2 regions of the Weizmannia sp. WK01 genome follow, and region 2 is predicted to be linked to the other one. Evidence: predicted binding sites of a transcription regulator. Region 2 holds the regulator's gene; the other holds the start of a gene.

Region 1 (10,534 bases), 740 kb from region 2:
AACCTGCCATGGATATTGTCTGTCTTAAAATCGAGCAATACGAGGCCGTCTTTTTCCTCTGCCACGCAATCAAATATGCCCTGGATAAGAACATGTTCATCCGCAAGAGATGCATCTCGGTAAATTTCCGCTGCGGGAACGGACAAACTGAACGGCATTTCCCGCATCACCCGGCCGGCTGCTAGGATACGGCGGCCGATATCCGTTTCAAAAAAGCGGACAAGCTGTTCAGCCGCAATGGCATCCGCCTGTTCTTCCGTGAGCAGCTCCTGTTTCACCATCTCTTCAACCAGCGCCTCAACGGAAGCATAAGTCGGCGGCGCATCAAACGGGATATGCTGCATTACCATATGCATCGCTGTCCCGCGTTCAGCCGGCGTAATCGATTTTTCCTGCATAAAACGGGGGCGGTCAAAGATATGTTTTTCCGCATTCGGAATAAACCGGGTACCATTCGTTTCGTCATGCTCTTCATGCATCCGTTTCAATTCAGATACCGATTGTTTGGCACGCCGGAATGTTGCCGGCTCATTGCTGTACCGGAAGCTTAAGCGCCCGAAAACCTGTGCTTTATAAGCGGATTCCGCCGCAACCGGGAGGCCGGCTTTCACTTGATGCTGCCAGTCCACTTCCCCAACTTGTTCCGGTTCCTGGATATCGGCAAACTGTTCTTTCGGCAAAACGGCGATCTGCCATTTGGATGGATCATCCAGCACCACCCGGCCGTCATCCCCGAAAAGCACTGTTCCGTCCGCATGCCTGCTGAGCGAAGGAATGATCCAGTCCAAGTAAGTGCCGGCCGCTGCGCGCACATGGTCTGGCATCAGCCAGCCTTCCTGCCGCCTCGTTTTCCCCCATTTTTCCAGGCGCTTGCCAAGATTTTTCACCGTCCCGACCAAATACAGTTTTTCTTTTGCCCTAGTGAGTGCGACATACAAGACGCGCATTTCTTCAGCCAGCATTTCCAGCTTTTTCTTTCTTTTAAAAGCAAGCTGCGGCAAAGACGGGTATGTGATCCGTTTTTCCGGATGAATATACTTTGAGGCGAACCCGAAATCTTTATCAAGAAGAAACGCCTGGCTAATATCGCGCATATTAAATTTCCTATTGAGACCGGCCACGAACACCACCGGGAACTCGAGCCCTTTGCTTGCATGGATGGTCATCAGGCGGACGACATCTTCCTGTTCGCTCAATGCCCTCGCTGTTCCGAGGTCATCCCCGCGCTCCTGCATGCGTTCGATAAAGCGCAAAAACCGGAACAGCCCCCTGAAAGATGTTTCTTCATATTGCCGCGCCCGGTCATACAAAGCCCGCAAATTGGCCTGCCGCTGCTTTCCTCCAGGCAGTCCGCCGGCAAAGTCATAAAACTGCGTGTCCCGGTAAAGCTGCCAAATGAGGGAGGACAAATCCCCCTGCCTTGCAACAGACCGCCACACCGACAATTTTTCCATGAATCTGGACACTTTCTCATACGCTTCTTCTTCCTCAGGATCCGGCCGGTCTGCTATAAATTTTTTCACCGCTTCATAATACGGACCCCGCTTTTCATGAATGCGGATAAGGGCAAGCGCTTCTTCATCGAGCCCGACAATCGGGGAACGGAGCACGACTGCAAGCGGAATGTCCTGATACGGGTTGTCAATTACCTTTAATAAAGAAAGCATGATGGATACTTCCGTCGCGTCAAAATACCCGGTTGAAAGTTCGGTGTACAACGGGATGCCCGCCTGTTTCAATTCTTCCATTATGGTCGGCGCCCATGCCATGGAACGCATCAGGATAACGATATCTTTGTACCGGATCGGGCGGAATGTGCCGGTCTTCGGATTGTAAACCTGTTCTTCGTCGATCAGTTTTTTTATTTCACGGGCAAGGTAACGGGCTTCAAGCTGGGATTGTTCCAGTTCGGCCCGGTCCAGCGTTTCTTCATCCGAAATGTCTTCTTCAATCGCTTCATCGGCCTGGTCAATCAATGCCACTTTGACCGGATGATCCCTTTCCGGATAAGAGGCGCCTGCCACAAGTGCAGCCTGGCTGTCATATGCCATCTCGCCCACCTTTAGGCCCATGATTTGTTTAAAAATAAAATTCGTACCGTCGAGAATTTCTTTGCGGCTGCGGAAGTTTTTCGACAAGTCGATTCTGAGACCTGTATCCCGGCCTTCCGGATCAAAATCCCGGTACTTTTTTAAAAACAGGTTCGGTTCAGCAAGCCGGAACCGGTAGATGCTTTGTTTCACGTCTCCAACCATAAACCGGTTGCCGTCAAATCCCGCCCCTTTTGCCACAAGGTTCATAATCGTTTCCTGTACCATGTTGACATCCTGAAATTCATCAATCAGCACTTCTTTAAATTGCTGCTGGTAAGCTTTGGCCACTTCTGACGGGGTGAGGCTGCCATCTTCATTTTTTTCAGCAAGAATGTCCAGGCAAAAATGCTCCAAGTCCGAAAAATCAACGATCCCTTTTTCCGCTTTTACCGCGCCATAAGCCTCTGCAAATTTTTTGACGAGCGTTCTAAGTTCCGCAATCACCGGCCGCATTTCCTGCATGTCTTTCAGGAACGATGCCGGCTTCCTTGAGAAAAAGTCTTTTTTTAAATCTTCAAGTGTTTTCTTTGCAGATTTCCGCAAATCATCGGCTGCTTTGACGAGTTCCGCTTCATATGCATCCCCTTTGCACGCTTTGGCGCGTGTAAACTGCCATGCATTCATTTCTTCATAAAGCCCCTGCCATGGACCGTGAATTGCCGCAAGCAATCTGTCTGTAATCTTCATGTCATTGAGATAATTTTCCGCCCTCGGCGCAGGCCCGCCCGGCTCTAAGGCGAGTCCATACGCTTCCTCCAGCATGTCTTTTGCAGCCTGCAGCTGGAGGTGAATATCAGCTTTCACCGCTGCCATAAACGGCAGGCTGTCCACCTCTTCCACATCCCCGGCATCATACAGCTCGACCATTTTATCGAGCCATGCAGACGGATCCGGGTGGGAACGGGAAAAATCGTAAAGCTTCCGGATCAGATGCTGGAGCTCGTCATCACTGCGGTCGTTTGAGAATGTATCGACTGTGCGGTAAAACAGGTCATTTCCCGCTTTCGCATACTCCGTTTCAAAGAGGTCATCCAGCACTTCATCGCGCAGAAGTTCGGCTTCTGTATCATCAGCGATCCTGAATCCGGGGTCGATGTCAATCAAATAATAATATTTTCGGATCACTTCAAGGCAGAAAGCGTGCAGCGTGGAAATCGGCGCTTTATTCAGCAGGCTCAGCTGTTTCCGTAAATGATGCGAATCCGGGCGGCTGCTGATCGCCTCCTCGATCGCTTTACCGATGCGATGGCGCATTTCCGCAGCCGCAGCATTGGTAAAGGTGACAATGAGCAGTTCATCAATATCGAGCGGATCGTGTTCATCCAATATTTTTTGGATAATCCTTTCCACGAGCACGGCTGTTTTTCCTGAACCGGCAGCCGCTGCGACAAGGATGTCCTGCCCTTTTGCCATGACGGCTTTCCATTGGTCATCCGTCCAGACGGCATTCGCCGGTTTATCCGGAATGGCTGTTTTCATCTGTTCTGCGCTCCTTTCTCATTTTGGCGAGGATTTCTTCCGGTTTTTCCGGGTGAATAAGGCGGTAATTGTTTTCTTCCATCGACTGGTCAAACTGGCAGACCGAACGGAACGGGCAGAATGTGCACGCCGCCTGTTTTTTTATTTTATATGGCGCGATATCCGTCGTACCGGACAGGATCGCATTACCAGCCTCTGTGTAAATATTGCGCACATAGCTGCGGATCGCTTCAAAGTCTTCTTTGCTTGCCACTTCGGACCGGGCCGTTAATTGGCCGTCCTTTTTCAAACCTGCCGACACAATCGCACTGTTGCCGGATTCAAGCGACCGGTCCATCAATGTGATCACTTCCGGGCTGTCCAGCAATAGTCCTCGCATCCGGAAGTCTTTTAAAATTTCTTCTTCAATTTCTTCAGCCGACAACATTTTTTCCGCCGAAATCAGCGGGTCATGAAGATGGAAATACAAAACGCCTGCCGGAATCGTTTCTTCCCCTGTCAGCTGTTTCGAATACGTCATAATGAGATCCAGATAGGTGAGCATTTGCAAATCAAGGCCGTAATACACATTTGTCAAATCGAGCTTGTGCGCACTTGATTTGTAATCGATGATCCTGACGTACACACCGTTTTCACTTTCCGCCTTGTCGACGCGGTCAATCCGGCCCTGCAGCTCCATTTTCGCCCCGTTTTTCAATGTAAACGAAAGCGGTGGGAGCTCTTTTTTCGGCCCAAAAGCGAGTTCCATCGCGACCGGTTCAAAGCCGCTCCGTTTCGCATGGACGCTTAAAATATATGAAGCCCTTCCGACAACCTGTTCCAGTTTCCTTTTAATATATTGGTAGCGTTTTGAACTGAGCAGGATTTGATGCTGCAATTTCGGGGCAAGATCGTCCACAGCCGCTTTTGCGAGCTCCATGCTTTGCTGTTTTGTGATCTCTGACCACGGAATGCCTTGGCGCTGCAGGGTGTCGGAAATCCATTTCAATGCACCGTGGAAAAGATCTCCGATATTCGGCGCATCAAGACGAAATACATCCCGTTCCCGCAGCCTCAGCCCGTATGTCGAAAAATGGGAAAACGGGCAGGTGAAAAACTGCTCCATTCTCGATACGCTGGCAAGGATATGGTCGCCGTACAGTTCCCGGCTCGTTTTTTCGGAGAGCTTCCGGGCTTTGTTTTGGTAAAACAAACTGGAAAAAGCATGGGCCGCCCGATTTTTCCATTCCGGGTGCTCCATATAAAAGTTATACGTATCCCACCAGAAGTCGGCCATCGGATACCCTCTTTTTTTCAACTGCAGCTGCGAAGTGACAAAAGCAATGGCAGCCGCCGGATGGGAAATGTATGCAGCTTGCTGCTTCTCTTCCAGTTCCGCCGGGTCATTCACCCATAATCCGCCGCCGCGTGCCGGGAACATGTCCTCTATCCGGTTGATGAACGGGGACGGCAGCAATGCTTTCCCTTCTTCATCGGCAAGCGGAAAAGATAGTACCAGTTTTTCAGAAGGTGTCGTCAATGCCCGGTAAAAGATAAATTCTTCGTCGAGCAGGCGCCTTTTGCTGCCGGGCATAATTTCAAGCCCGGTAAGTCTTAAATATTCACGCTCTTCATCATTTAAAACGCCATCTTCGGAAATTTTCGCCGGCATGACCCCGTCATTGACCCCAATGATAAACGCCAGTTTGACATCAGACAGCCGGGACTGCTCCAGATTCGCCACGAGCACCTGGTCCAAAGCCGGAGGAACGATCGAAAATTTTAATGACTCAAGCCCGGTTTCCATAATGGCAGAGAATTTCCCAACATCAGCAGGTTCATCGCCAAGGATTTCAACATACTGATCCAAAACGCCCATGACTTCATCCCATGCCTGGTCGTGTTCCCTGGCAGCGACAAGATCCCCCGCTTCTTCCTTTTCAAGCCGGAGCGCTTCCAGTTTTTCCGGAATCTCCAATTCTTCGAGATAAAGATACAACGCTTCACAAAGCGCTTTTCCAGTGCGGGCGCGCTTCAAACGCCGCGACAGGCGCAAAATCGGCGCCGTGACGAGAAGCCTGAGTTCATTCAGTTCCTGTTCGATTTTTCTTTCCTCATCCGTTTGTGGCAGGTTTTCTAGTTCGAGGCCGCGGATCCGCCGGTATTCCCATCTTTTTCTACTCGTCCACCGTTCCCCCTGGATGCCGTAAGCCAGACAATAGTTTTCAAGCCGGTCCATTTTTTCACGCAGCATACGGGTATCTCCAGGCGGAAACAGCAATTCTGTTTTGATGGCACGGAAAACCGGTTCATAACGCCAGTTGCCGCGGATGATTTCCAAAGTCGAACGGATCAGTTCAATGAGCGGATGGTTCAGCATCGGCCGTTTTCTGTCAATAAAATACGGCACATCATAATCGTAAAAAACCGTTTCGATTAAATCCTGATAGGCCTCCCCGTTGCGAACAAGGAGGGCAATGTCACGATAGCGGCAGCTGCCTTCCATAACCGCTTCACGGATGGAACGGGCAACGCCTTCGATTTCTGCCCGCCGGTTGTTCGCCTGCCAGATTTCGATGCTGCTTTCCCCCGGAAAAGAAGGAAACGGGAGTTCTTCAAACCGGGACTGCAAAAAGCGCAAACTTTCATGCCGGAAACGGACCGGTTCATACAGCGCCACGTCTTCTTCCGTTTCAATTTGAAAGGCGCGCGCCAGTTCATAAATATGGGCATAGGCTTCTCCCGGCATCCGGAACAAGTATAAATCATCCGGCTGCATCCCGCGGAAAGCCCGGTCCGTTGTGAGCGCAACCGTCACGCGGCGACATTTTTTCAGGAGTTCCCCGATCACCAAGTATTCCTGCGGGTTAAAAGTATGGAAGCCGTCTATATAAATTTCCGCATCGTCCAGATAGCGGGATTTTTCAATGGCAGAAGCAAGCAGCCTTAAGTAATCTTCCGAATCAATGTATTTGCCTTCCAGCTTTTGTTCATATGCCTGATATACGCATTCCAAATCGTGCAGCTTGTCGGAAAGCACTCTTTCCCCGTCCGCTTCCTCGATTGACGCACGTTTTTCCTGAAGCTGTGCAGGTGAAACGCAAAATCGTTTGAATTCAGTCAGAATGCGTTCGACATTGTCAATAAAGCCGGTCTTATCCGCCGCCCGCGTGAAAACCGACAGTTCTTCTTTTTGGTCTTCCAAAATTTTCCGAATGAGCATATTTAACCCGCTGCTCGATACATGGGTACGGCTGATCCCGCCGACTTCCTGCAATATTTTCCAGGCAAGGCGCGTAAAACTGTACACCTGGGCGCGGATCATCCCGCCCAGTTCAGGGTCATGCGCAAGCCGTGTTTCCGATAAAAAAGTCATTTGCTCCGGAACAAGGTAAATGAGCGGTGCCCCGCCCGGATCGCCAAGCAGTTTCTGCCTGATTTCACGGTGGATGAAAGCTGTCTTTCCTGTCCCGGGGCGCCCGGTAATAAATCGAAGGGACAATTGGTTCACTTCCTTTTGATGGGCTCAGTTGGCTCCATATCCGGAAACATGCCGGACAAGGAACATTTGTTCTTTTATTGTAACGGATATTTTTCTATGAATCAAGCTTTTTGCCAAAAAAATATGCTTCCTGTTTTTTCTGCCGGGGGATGCCCCGCTTCCAAGTAAAATACTGCCTTTTCCCGCCCCCGGAAAAGTCCTTCCCATCCAATCCGGATGCCCTCCCCATCCGGCCGGTCCACGCAACCGCCGTCGGGGCACTCTCCCCGCTTCCGTCCGGGCGTATCATTTTTTCATATGCCAAAAAAAAGCACTGCCTGTTCCGGGAAACGTCCCGCAAAATGCAGTGCTTTTACACCTCTTAATCCCCGTTAAACAAATTAAACAAGCCTTTTGCCATGCTGCCTTCATCCTTCGAACCGCCCGCTGCCGGCATTGCGGCAAATACGCGGCTGGCCAGGCGGCTGAATGGCAGGGACTGCACCCAGACCGATCCCGGCCCGCGTAAAGTGGCAAAGAACAGGCCCTCTCCCCCAAACAGGGCTGTTTTGATCCCTTTGACAAATTCAATGTCATAATCGATCGTCCGTGACATGGCGACAAGGCAGCCTGTATCCACCTTTAATGTTTCGCCGGGTGCGAGCTCGCGTTTCTGGATCGTGCCGCCTGCATGAATAAAGGCAAGGCCGTCTCCCTCAAGCTTCTGCATAATAAATCCTTCCCCGCCGAAAAACCCTGTTCCAAGTTTCCGCTGAAATTCAACACCAACTGAAACCCCTTTTGCCGCTGCCAAAAATGCATCTTTCTGGCAAATGATTTTTCCCCCTTGTTCACTTAAATCCATCGGTACAATTTTGCCCGGATAAGGCGCTGCAAACGCTACATGCTTTTTATCACGGCCTTCGTTCGTAAAGGCGGTCATAAAAAGACTTTCGCCGGTGATCAGCCGTTTTCCTGCAGAGAACAGTTTTCCCATAATGCCTCCGCCCTGGCTGCCCGATCCGTCGCCAAAAATCGTTTCCATCCGGATGCCGTCTTCCATCATCATCAAGCTGCCGGCCTCGGCGATGACGGTCTCCTGCGGGTCGAGCTCGACTTCGACAAACTGCATGTCATCCCCGACCAGTTTAAAATCAATATCGTGGTTGTTCATTTCCAAACCTCCTCAAATTGCACTACCCCCTGTATACGGACTTGCCGTTCGCAATGTTTCATTTTTATTTCCCGGGCAGGCGTTCGTTTTATTGGACGAAAAGGCAGGGGCCCCCTCCCTGCCAAGCTTAAATCCAATACAGCCCGCTGTCTTCCATCGCCCTGTATCCCTGTTGTTTCAAAAATTGCATGCGGGAGCGTCGGATATTAATTTCATAAGCAACCTGCAAAGCAGCTGCTTTATGGTACTGGTTAATAAACGAACCGTAGCTGATTGGCAATACGAGTGATTGATTGTTTGAAAAAATCACTTCAGTTTTTTTGCCTTCTGGGGTGTGGTCTTTAATATGCCCGGAGATCAGCCAAATACAGTCCGGCTGGCTGGGCGATTTTGTTGGAAAAATTATGGTAGCTGTATGAGGATCAACGAGGATCGGCGGCTTGTGCCGAACATGAATCAAGCTTTTTGTCGCATTTTTCCTTCCTTCGTAATCGCTTCCAAAGTATTGACAGCTTTTTTTCACGATACTCAGGGGAAGTTCTGGCACAAATCGTTCCCGATCCACTTCCAGTATTTTTGTCCCTGTTTCTCCTCCCTCCTGGCAAGGAATCAGCGCAATCGTATTTGGATGAATGTCCAATTCTCCATGTTGCATAAAGTATTCCCCCATTCTATTTTTCTCATAATTCACTTTCTATTATAGTACAAATTTCCTACATTTCTAGTCGTTTTTCTAAAAATATGCATTTTTTTCCTTGTTTACCGTTTCAGAAAAATTCAATTTTTACATTGCTTTTTATTGAAATGCTCTGTATAATAAAAAAAAGCGGAAAAAGGTGATCATACATGGAAAACAAAAAATCTTTCTCTGACGTGCCGAAAGAAAGCCCGAAGTCCCGGATTCAGATGGAGAAATTTGTGGAACACATTTACACGGACATGTTGCTGAATGAGATCCTGCTGAACAAAAAAAGAGAAGCGTTGTTAAGAAAAATTGACCATGTACTTGATCTTCGCGATAAGGAGCAGTTCATGCATTTAACAAACGAACTGAAAAAAATCAACCTGCAATTTGGTTAAATACAGGCCATGCAAACAGGCCCGGCCCGTTTGCACGGCTTTTCTTTTGCATAAAAATGGCAAATGCAGGGCGCGGCCAAAAGATTTTTGCCCGGAACAGGCCGCGCCTACTGCACTTTCAGTATCCCTTATTCTTCCAGCATGCGGATCCGCTCCAGCATTGTTGGATGGTCATAGCGAAATATTTTGACAAGAAGCGGTGGATTGACTTCGCTTAAACCCGCTTTTGTTAAAATTTGGAACGTTTCAACCCCGGACTTTTTATCATGCGTCATCTGTACGGCATAACGGTCCGCCCGCATCTCCTGGTAGCGCGATGCCCAGTTGGTAAGCGGGCTTGACGCAAAAAGGAGAACCGAGGAAATGAGCAAAAATAAAGGCAGCGAGCTGATGCTGGAAATCCCGGACATCCACCGCCCAACCGCATTCATCCACCTGGCAATCAGCCACAGCCCGATGAGCATCATCAAAATATAGCCCGCGATGCCGAAGTAGATATGTTTTTCTACATAATGCCCCATCTCGTGTGCCATCACAAATAAAATTTCTTTATCATCCATACGGTTGAGGGTCGTGTCCCAGAGTACGATTCTTGAGTTGGAACCGATGCCGGTGACGTAAGCATTCAGGGCGTTTGTTTTTTCCGACATATTCACTTCGTACACATGATCAGCGGGAATCTGTGCTTTTTCCGCAAGCGCCAGAATTTTCGCCTCCAGCGCCTTATCTTTTAACGGATAAAAATCGTTATACAGCGGGTCAATCACGACCGGCTGGATAAACATCATGAATACCGTAAAAGGAATGGAAAGCAGCCAGGCCGGGAGCCACCATTTTCGCCGGAATTTTTTCATCAAGGCGTACAATACCGCGACGACAGCAAACATGATGGCAAAGTTTACCCAGAAATCGGTCAGTTCATCTTTCATCCATCCTGCAAAATCTTGGGTGGAAATGCCGTACGCTTTTGAAAAACGATGGGACAAATAACCGAACGGAAAGGTAAACAAAAAGGATGCAAGCGAAAACCAAAAGAAATAAACCGCGGTTTGAATGAGGCGGATGCGTGAAACTGCCGCTGCCCATTGTTCAAACATTTTGGAAATGCCAAGCACAAGTACCAAAAAATAAAACAGCCATTCATACGGCACGGATAGGAAAAAAAGCAGATTCCTGATTTTTGCGTATGCTTCGCTTAAAAACAATTGGCGGCCGCTCATAAAAGTAGCGGGATCTGCGGCTGTCCCT
Region 2 (10,534 bases):
TAATCCCGGTTAGGCGATAAAGTTAAAGCCGAAATTTGTGCGCCGTAATATTCCTGTTCATCGCTCCATGGCAAGTCAAGTGAATACCGGGTATCATCATAGCGCGAATCATCCCCGACCAGGTCCCCCTGAATACGCCGGATTCCCTGCTTCTTTAATTCAGCCGCCCAGTCCGCTAAATCGGATTTCAATAAAGCAGGATCTCCTCCCCCTTGTATGTATATATCACCGTAAAGCGTACCGTTTTGGATCGCGCCTGTCCGGTACACGCCCGTTTTAAAACGGGTATTTTTCCCGAGCGTTTCAAGCGCGGCGGCTGCGGTCAGCAGTTTCATATTGGATGCAGGGCGCAGCAGCGTATTGCCATTTTGTTCGTAGAGCAGTTTCCCGCTATCAGCCGAACGGACGCTGATCGCAACGATCCCGCCTTTTAAAGGGGCGGCCTCAAGAATACCGGCAATCTTTGCGTCTGTTTCTTTTTTCCCGCAGCCTTCCCTGTCCCCTGCTGCATAAGGCCCAGTTCCCTGAATAAATAGAAATGCCATCGTCCATATCACGACCCATCTTTTATGCAATCCGTTTCCCTCCGTATGAAATTCTGCCTTGCTTTATCATATTCCTTCTTTATTTTAATCTTTCCGTAAACGCTGTTTTGGCTGCTATCTTCTTTTTTCCAATGATTCATTTCGCGTTTTTAAATATTTTTTTCCAAATTAGTAGAACAAGCATGCCTGTATAGTATAAAATGCTTGTGGGGGTGTAATCATGTACCGGTTTGGCTATTATGTTGTTGCCGGCATTTTTTGGCTGCTTGGCGGCAAAATCAAAAAAGAAAACAAAGAGAAAATCCCTGCGGCTCCGTTTGTGGTCGTTTGTACCCACCAAACATGGCTGGATATTATTTACCTGGCGATTGCCATCTGGCCTGTCCAAATTCATTATATGGCGAAACAGGAACTTTTCTCTAAAAAATGGTCAAAATGGCTATTCACGAAGTTGCACGCTTTTCCCGTCAATCGTGAAAATCCGGGCCCGAGCTCGATTAAAATTCCAATGAAACTTTTAAAAGAAGGGAAGGTCGTCGGCATTTTCCCTTCCGGAACACGCAAAAGCGAACATGTTTCTTTAAAACGCGGTGCCGTGACGATTGCTTTAAAAGCAAATGTGCCGCTTGTCCCGGCCATTTACGAAGGGCCGAAAACGTTCAAAGAAGTCCTCGCGAGAAAGCCGAAACGCGTGCGCTTTGGCGACCCGATCAGGCTGGCAGACGAAAAAAAAGGAACAAAAGAAGAAATTGAAAAAACGATTGTTCTGCTGCAAGACACTTTTGAAGCGCTGAAAAAACAGTAAAAATGCTTTCTGCTTGCCCGAAGCAGATGAAAAAGCACAAAAGAAATCAAAAAAACGGCGAGGCACCGCATTCAAAGTGCCTCACCGTTTTTTTCATGGACAAATAAAGATAAAACATCCCTTTTTCTCTGTCCCCTGCCGGCCGGCGAAAGGGTTTTTCCTTTTTTAATTGAAAAAACAGTCCATCTTTTCTTATAATAAAAGCGAGTACTTGCCAAGGAGGAGAGCGTCATGCTGAGTGGATGGTTTTCTGCCTTTATTTTAATATGGATCCTCTGTCTCGTTTTTCTCTTTTCAGTTGGCGGCTATTTTATGTTCCGGAAATTTTTGAAAAGGCTTCCGAAAGAAGACGGAAAATCAATACTTGACCGGCAGGAGGAGACAATCCTTAAAACGCGGCACCTCTGGACGCCGGAGTACAGGGAACTGCTTGAAGAACTGGTAAGCCCTGTCCCGGAATTGTTCCGCGATGTGGCCAGGAAAAAGATCGCAGCAAAAATCGGGGATGTGGCGCTTTCCAAAAATACAAAAAAAATGACACTGGACAATATCATTCAGGGCTATATTCTCGCTACGCCGAAACGCGACCATAAATTCCTCCGAAAAAAATTGAAGCAGCTGAACATCGACGACAGCCGATATGAGCAATTGTTTGCGCAGGAAAAAACAAAATCGGCCCAATAAATGAAAAAACATCATTCGGCAAAAGCGAATGATGTTTTTTCAAGCACGGACCCCTTCATCCAGTTCCTGCATGAGCCGCCTGTACTGAATATACATGGCGACGCGCCACGGCAGAATCATGCCGAATGCGAGCAGAAAAAACATGCCGCTCAGCTGCCCGATTTGAATCGAAGAACTAAGCACCACCTTCATCAGCAACCGGATGAGAAGAAGCCCGATCAAAATAAACGGAAAAGCTTTCGATCGTTTTAAATATACGTTTCCGTCACGGACTTCGAAACGGGAAGTTTTAATTAAAAATATGGAAAAGAACATTCCGACCACAAATGCTTCCAATACTTCGGCAGGTGTCACACGAAAATACGGGACGACAAACATCAATGCCCCGGTACTCATAAAGACCGGCGGCAACAATATTTTTTTTGTGGAAACGGGCTTGTTCTGCCCTTTTAAACGGACAAAAATGACCAAAGACCCCATCAAAATCGCAACAATGAACGAGATGATAATGCCTTCCATGTCTCAACCCTCTTTAGTAACAGATTTTTAACAAAAGAAATGTAGATACGATAAATATATGTTTCCTATGGTAATATTCAACCATAAAAGCGGGGTTGATGTCCAGCCGGAATGCCTGCCTCCCTTTTTTTGTGGCGCCTGTCAGTTCAAAACGCGTTCAACCGCTTCTAAAACACGCGTTTCATCAAAAGGCTTGACGATAAAATCCTTTGCGCCGGATTCAATTGCTTCGACGACCAGTTTTTGCTGGCCAAGCGCGGAGCAAATAATAATTTTTGCGTCCGGGAATTCGCGCACGATCTTTTTTACCGCTTCAATGCCGGTCATCTCCGGCATAGTAATGTCCATCGTCACAACATCCGGCCTGACTTCACGGTATAATTCAATCGCCCGCTGCCCGTTCTCCGCTTCGCCTACAACGGTATGGCCGCCGTTTTCCAGCATTTTCGCCAAAGTCATCCTCATAAATTTTGCATCATCCACAATTAACACATTTGCCATCGATCGAATTTCTCCTCCTCATTGATCCGTTAAAATGCAACCCGGATTAAAATCCCTGGAATCCCCCGAACAGTGCACTCATATAACCGGAAATGACAGGCATCCAGTCAAAAAAGAGCAGGATTCCGGCGACTATCATCACAACACCGCTCCATTTTAAAAGTTTTACGCTGTATTTTTGCATCCACCCCAACCGTCCGATAAAAAAAGCAAGGACAAAAAAAGGTATGGAAAAGCCAAGTACATATGCAGCCATATAGACCGACGCAGAAGCCGGATGGGCCACTGCCATTGCCAATACCGAGGCAAGAATCGGCCCGGTGCAGGGCGTCCAGCCGGCAGCAAACACTAGCCCGACGAGAAAAGAACCCAAAAATCCCGCCGGCTGCTTTTTTATATCGATTCGGTACACCTTCATAAAGATCCCCGGATGAAAAATGCCCGCTGCAAGCAGCCCAAAAAAAATGAGCGCGACTGCACCGAGCTGCCGGATGACATCCTGGTAACGGATAAAAAAACTCCCGATCCAGGAAGCACCAAACCCCAATGCAATAAAAACAGTGGAAAATCCCGCGAGAAACCAAACGGTATGCAGGATACTTTTCCACTCCCGCATGCCGCCCCCGCTTTTTAACCGGCTGACAGAAGCGCCTGTTATATAAGAAACAAAAGCAGGATAAAGCGGCAGGCAGCAAGGCGATATAAAGCTCATGAAACCTGCCCCGAAAGACAGCCATACAGTTACATCAGCCATCGGTTCACTCCCCATCCCGGCTCATTTTCATTTTAACATAAACTGATTGAAAGAGAAAAAACATCGTAAAAAGCATAAAAATGGAACATGAAATCAAAAACCACCTTTTCTGTGCAGAAAATTGGCAGAAAAAGTGGTTTACAGAATCGTGAGAAGCTTAACAATGGTGATGGATATACCACAAAAGCCGGTCGCCCAGCTTAAGATTTCATTTGTTTGTTCATGGCATTCATCATTTGATTGATTTTCTTTTGAGACGGCTTCATACCCATTTGCATCATCATCATTCTCAGCATTTGTTCATTAATCGGCGGATTTTTCTTCAGGTAATTCATCATATATTTACGGGCGATGAAAAACCCGATTGCTGCGCCTGCCAAAAGAGCAATTAGGGCTACAAGAACGAACACCCAAATCATAATATACCTCCTTCACTCACATACAGTGTACTAAATCCATTTGAATTATACAATACTTGTTTTCTTCTCACACGAATTTTCTTTCTTTAACCGGTTTTATCCAGCCGAATCGTTTATGGTCATAATCGATTGCAAGCAAATCTCCTTTAAAGTTCCTCAGAATTTCAAAAACGGCGGTTTCTGTATCATAACTCCCGTATACGTTCAGCTGGAGCATTCTTTCTTCTATGGTCACTTCCAGCACCTGCCCCTCTTTCTTTGAAAGAAGTTGGCAAGCGCCTGTTTTCGTCATGTTGCTGGTGTCAGAAAATAACGGCTGCAAGACATGATGGACAGACAAGAGCGGAATCGGCTTTGTAATATAATGGATCTGTCTGCTGAGGACATTTTTCAAACTTCCGGAAACGTGCGCATACTGGTGAAAAAGATTAAAAAACATTCGTTCCCTGCCGTAATAATATTGTGCAAACTCCTCTTTTATCAGATAGATAGAATAGGACCGCATATGATCTCACTCCCGCAACTTTGTTACCTTCACTATAATGGACGGGCCTCAAAAAAGTTGTCGTTTGTTGTAACAAAATTTAAAAAATGAATTTGAAACATTTGATTGCATGTACAGACAAGAAAATAAGCGTAAATACATCAACGCGCTGCCGATTATGCGGTAGCATCCAAGGGAAAAGCCATTCAGCTCAGCCCCCGCACTTTTAGTCCCCCTTTTCTTATACCCTTCCTGCATAAAAAATGAGCCTGCTTTCGCGAATACCGCAAAAGCAGGCCCGGAACGATTACATGCCCAATAATTTTTTTACACGTGCCACAACATTTTCAACGGTAAATCCGTATTTTTCCATAACGGTTTTACCGTTTCCGCTGGCGCCAAACGTATTAACCGACAAAATATCGCCTTCATCCCCGGTATACCTTTCCCAGCCGAATGGTGAAGCCATTTCAATGGCAAGGCGTTTTTTCACCTGTGCCGGCAATACGGATTCTTTGTATGCTTTGCTTTGCTGTTCAAAACGGTCCCATGACGGCATGCTGACAACAGCAGCATCAATCTTTTGTTCCGCCAATTGCTGTTGCGCGAGCACAGCCAGATGGACTTCCGACCCGCTGGCAAGAAGGAGAACGTCAGCCGTTTCTTTTTGTGCAGGGGACACGACATAGGCACCTTTTGAAACGCCTTCCAACGCTTTTTCAGACGTCCCTTTCAAGGTTGGCAGCCCTTGGCGCGTCAAAACAAGCGCTGTCGGATGGTTTTCAGATGACAGAGCAAGGCGCCAGGCAGCCGCCGTTTCATTGCCGTCCGCGGGGCGGATGACCGACAAGCCCGGCATCGCTCTTAAAGAAGGAAGCTGTTCAACCGGTTCATGTGTCGGACCGTCTTCCCCGACAGCGATACTGTCATGCGTAAAGACGTACGTTACCGGAAGGCCCATAAGAGCAGCTAGGCGGATGGCAGGACGCAAATAATCCGAGAAAACAAAGAACGTGCCGCCGTATACATGGACACCACCATGAAGCGCCATACCGTTCATGGCTGCGCCCATCGCAAATTCGCGGACACCGAACCAAATATTGCGCCCTTCATAGGCATCCGGCATATAGTCCTTGTCTTCTTTCAGCCGCGTATTGTTGGATCCGGCAAGGTCTGCAGATCCCCCGAACAAAGACGGCAAATGTTTGGAGACGGCATTTAGCACTTCCCCGCTTGCCGCACGGCTGGCAAGGGTTTTGCCTTCTTCATAGACCGGAATGTCCTTGTCCCATCCATCCGGCAGCCCGCCTTTTATCGCCTGTTTTAGTTCAGCCGCAAGCTGCGGGTATTGTTTTTCATAGGCCTCAAACAGGGACGCCCACTCCTGTTCCTTTTTCACGCCATTTTCCACAACCAATTCACGGAACCGTGCGTAAACTTCATCCGGAACATAGAAGTCTTCTTCAAATGTCCATTTATACGCTTCTTTCGTTAGTTTCAGTTCATCTTCTCCGAGCGGGGCGCCGTGGGCAGCCGATTTCCCGGATTTGTTTGGAGAACCGTAACCGATGATCGTTTTCACTTCAATGAGTGTCGGCCGACTTGTATCCGCCTTTGCTTCCTCGATCGCTTTTGCGACCTGTGCCATATCATTCCCGTCTTCAACCCGCAAATACTGCCAGCCGTATGCTTTAAACCGGTCGGCAACACTTTCGGAAAAGGCCTTATTTAAGTCGCCGTCAAGGGAAATGTCATTGGAATCGTACAATACAATGAGACGTCCCAATTTTAAGTGTCCCGCCAATGAAGCAGCTTCGGCAGATACGCCTTCCATTAAGTCGCCATCTCCGCATAAAGCATATGTATAATGGTCAATGACAGGGAAATTTTCTTTATTGTATACAGCCGCCAGATGCCGTTCTACCATCGCCATTCCGACTGACATGGCAATCCCCTGCCCGAGCGGACCGGTCGTTGCTTCCACGCCTTCCGTATGCCCGTATTCCGGATGACCCGGGGTTTTGCTGCCATATTGCCGGAAATTTTTAATATCATCCATGCTTAATGCATAACCGGATAAATGGAGCAGGCTATAGAGCAGCATGGAACCATGCCCTGCGGATAATACGAAACGGTCCCGGTTAAACCAGTGCGGGTTTTCCGGATTATGGTTCAAATATCTTGTCCAGAGGGTGTATGCCATTGGTGCAGCCCCCATCGGAAGCCCCGGATGACCGGATTTTGCTTTTTCGATGGCGTCAATGGACAATGTTCGGATTGTTGTGACTGCCAGTTCGTCCGTTTTATCAAACATCTGTTAACATCCTTTCTTCATGGGTTACAACTCTATATTAAGGCAAGTGAAACCCATAACACAACTCTTTTACCATTTTGTATGGATTTTGTAAGAAAAAAGCAGGATGGTTTCCTTTTTAGTGCAGCTTTCTTTTTGTTTGAATTTGCTTAATTTTTTCCGGGGTAACGTCCTGGCCAGCCGGGTCAAGCACACGGACATTTTCAATCGTTTTTCTGAATGAAGAGCGGAACGCCTGCAAATACTCGCTTCGCAATTTTGACTGTTCCTTTGCTTCTTCACTTGTCAGGGCGCCGGTTTTCGCTTTTTTCGCCAATTCGTTAATCCTTGCCATTTTTTCTTTTGAAAGCATATTTTCTCTCCTTTTATCCGTAATTGATGCCATCTTACTAAAATATGGACCCGCCTGCAACGAAAGCGCACCCGTGAAACGGTTTTGATACTATTTATCATGCCCCGTTTCCTCCATATATTCCCTGTAACGCCGGTGGACGGTTGCTTTTGAAACTTGGTAGCCGAAACCGCGCATAGTCGCAGCAATTTCTTGAAAAGTCAAGCCGTTATCCCGCAGGCGGATAATTTCTTCAACCGGCACTTCCTTTCGCTCCCTGCCGTCCGGATTCCGCTTCCCTTTTAAATTTTTTTCCGGACGGTAGCCGTTTTTGACTGCACGCTCCATTCCCCTTTTAATTTTTAAGTTATGCAGCTTTCGCTGATACTCTTCAACCATGCTGACAATTTTCAGCACCATTGAATCAGATTCCGAAAGCTCCAATTCTCCGTTTTGCGCATAACAATATACTTTAATCCCTTTTTTATATAAAAAATGAAGCAATGCAATTTTTGCATTTCCTCTTCCGATCCGTGTTTCATCCTGCACCAGTACGGCGTCAATCTTTTCATTTTCAATCGTATCAAGAAGATCAAGGATGCCGGGCCTGTCCAGGTCATAGCCGCTTGCCCGGTCACAGATCACCCCGGCCACTTGAAAACCGTGGGAATCCGAAAGCTTCTCCAGCTCTTCCCGCTGCCTCGCCAAGGAAGTTTCCTGGCTTTCTTTTTCCGTGCTTACTCTGCAATATAAAACAACTTTCATTTTTTCGTCTCCCGTTGTGATTTCATCGCAAGTTCCCTATTATCATCGCTGAATTCATTTTTTTCTATTGGAATGACAATTTTTTCGCCGGCTTTGATCATGTTGCCGTCAATATCATTATGACGCTCAACCCAGCTGATAAATGCTTCCCTCGACATTTTGCCCTTTTCCGCATACTGCCCGGCGATGTTCCAAAGCGTATCGCCCTCTGTGACGCTGATTTTGATATAGTGTGGGGATGGATCCCGCAGACTTCCAATCATGAAAAATCCGAAAACAAGCGTAAGCCCTGCTAAAATCATAACATAGTTATACTTTTTCCATAATCGTGACATCTCCATCTTCCTCCCGCGAATATTCGTTCGTCCAATCACCAGTTCTATTATAAAACGAACGCCTGTTTTTCGTCAACATTTTTTCGAACTTACGTTTGTTTTATCTGCTGCAATGTGATATAATAATAGCAAATAATGGCATTCCTCCCGTAAACGTCCCCATACGCAGCGCGGGTGCCAAACAAAACTGTGACGAGGTGAATAGAATGGCAAAACTATCAAAACGGCAACAGGCGATACTTGATTTCATCAAGCATGAAGTAAAAACAAAAGGTTATCCCCCTTCCGTGCGGGAAATCGGCCAGGCAGTCGGACTTGCTTCCAGTTCAACTGTCCATGGCCATCTCGCAAGGCTTGAAAGCAAGGGGTTGATCAGGCGCGACCCTACAAAGCCGAGAGCGATTGAAATTTTGGACCATGATGAAGAAATACCGGCCCAAAATGTTGTCAATGTGCCTGTTGTCGGAAAAGTAACAGCAGGCATACCGATTACCGCTGTAGAAAATATTGAAGAGTATTTTCCGCTTCCGGAACATCTTGTCCCGTCTGACGAGTCCGTCTACATGCTGGAAATTGAAGGGGACAGCATGGTGGATGCCGGGATTTTAAACGGCGATTATGTGATTGTCCGCTCCCAGCAGACGGCAAACAACGGAGATATCGTGGTCGCTATGACAGATGAAAATGAAGCGACAGTAAAAAGATTTTTCAAGGAAAAAGACTACTTCCGGCTGCAACCTGAAAACCAGACAATGGAACCGATCATATTGAAAAACGTCACCATTCTCGGCGTTGTCATCGGGCTGTACAGGCAAATGGTGCACTGATCAAAAAGAAGCAGTTTCGGCTGCTTCTTTTTTAATAGAGCATATGCGAGTTTGATGGCAAAAATGCCTGTGACACTTGAGGATTTCTGGGCTTCCAATCTATTTTCGAAGGAAAAATCGGGGCAATTAATGGGCATTTTGTTTTTCTGGGCGTTCGACGCAAAAATGCCCGATAAACAAAAACCCCTCAAAGCCTTACGCTTCAAGGGGTTTCTTGCTTAATACATTTCGATATACTGGTCGCGTTCCCATTGGTGGACTTGTGTGCGGAACATGTATTTTACATTTTTTTACTTTCATCATTTTTGATAATCCATATAAATAAGGAAGTTTTTAGATTCCACTTTCAAAATCAATCAATACTTTTCAAATGATTTTGGTCATTTTTTGGTCATGATTTTGGTCATGACCTTGAAAATTTAAAAATAAAAATACGAGGAGGAAGAAGAATGAAGAAGGCATTAATTTTTGGAATTACAGGGTTATTAACATTTGGCTTGGGAGCCTGCGGGGGAAACGCAACACAATCAAATTCAACATCCAAAGAGGAATCTAAAGCCAAGACCGCAGAAACAGAAAAAAAGCCAGTAGCTAAAACGACATCCGACATATTGGTTGCTGCCAAAAAAAACACTACCTTTGTAGATGAAAATTCAGGGGAGTATAAGATTAACGGGGAGTATTTAAATGGGCCCACTAATGACGGCATGTATCAGATTATTTTTGGGGAGAGCAAGGATAAAGCTTTCATTCTTAATTACGCAGTAAAGCTTGCAACAAATCCGGATGGTGAAAAAGGGCTTCTTTTTCTTGAAAAGGGAGATAACACCAAAAGTGGTAAATTCATTGACTATTCGGGGACAAAGATTGATATCATAACTGATACAGCTGAAGAAATTGGGGATGATATCGACCACATGACCAATGAGGAAAATAAGGCGGGAGTTACTTATGGCGGCCCGGTCATTAACAAAGGATTCATATTTATCAAGTTCGAGAATCAGGATAAAACACCGCAAAAAGTGAACATTGATTTTGAAGCCCCTGATTTATTACAGAAAAATGATAATGGAGAATTTGAAACAGTTCCTGGCGACAGCAATACCGGGACACAAAGATTAGGGAAAAACGAGCATGTGACACTTAAACTATCTAAATTAGATTAAATACGCAGGATAACCTCTTTTCATTTTTCATATTGGATGCCAGTCGTACAAATTTGCCCCCGCAAACGCGAGGGCTTTTGATTTG

What was found. Region 2 encodes LexA, which represses DNA repair genes until DNA is damaged. Its sites were predicted from a motif close to CGAACATATGTTCG; they were not measured.
Region 1: the regulator LexA is predicted to act here: its motif matches at 7,113-7,126, upstream of addB (helicase-exonuclease AddAB subunit AddB).

What each region holds. Positions count from the first base shown of each region.
Region 1 covers NZ_CP109616.1:1,124,751-1,135,284, reverse strand. The annotation lists gene addA (helicase-exonuclease AddAB subunit AddA) at 1-3,572, opposite strand, end outside; gene addB (helicase-exonuclease AddAB subunit AddB) at 3,550-7,053, opposite strand; gene OF158_RS05080 (TIGR00266 family protein) at 7,415-8,206, opposite strand; gene OF158_RS05075 (competence protein ComK) at 8,334-8,861, opposite strand; gene OF158_RS05070 (IDEAL domain-containing protein) at 9,053-9,286, shown strand; gene OF158_RS05065 (M48 family metallopeptidase) at 9,415-10,534, opposite strand, start outside.
Region 2 covers NZ_CP109616.1:1,865,582-1,876,115, forward strand. The annotation lists gene dacB (D-alanyl-D-alanine carboxypeptidase/D-alanyl-D-alanine endopeptidase) at 1-575, opposite strand, end outside; gene OF158_RS08675 (lysophospholipid acyltransferase family protein) at 766-1,350, shown strand; gene OF158_RS08680 (DUF2621 domain-containing protein) at 1,582-2,034, shown strand; gene OF158_RS08685 (CcdC family protein) at 2,074-2,553, opposite strand; gene OF158_RS08690 (response regulator) at 2,695-3,054, opposite strand; gene OF158_RS08695 (cytochrome c biogenesis CcdA family protein) at 3,101-3,808, opposite strand; gene OF158_RS08700 (YneF family protein) at 4,009-4,230, opposite strand; gene sirA (sporulation inhibitor of replication protein SirA) at 4,295-4,732, opposite strand; gene tkt (transketolase) at 5,019-7,025, opposite strand; gene OF158_RS08715 (DUF896 domain-containing protein) at 7,144-7,377, opposite strand; gene OF158_RS08720 (YneB family resolvase-like protein) at 7,468-8,121, opposite strand; gene OF158_RS08725 (cell division suppressor protein YneA) at 8,118-8,456, opposite strand; gene lexA (transcriptional repressor LexA) at 8,663-9,283, shown strand; gene OF158_RS08735 (hypothetical protein) at 9,733-10,449, shown strand.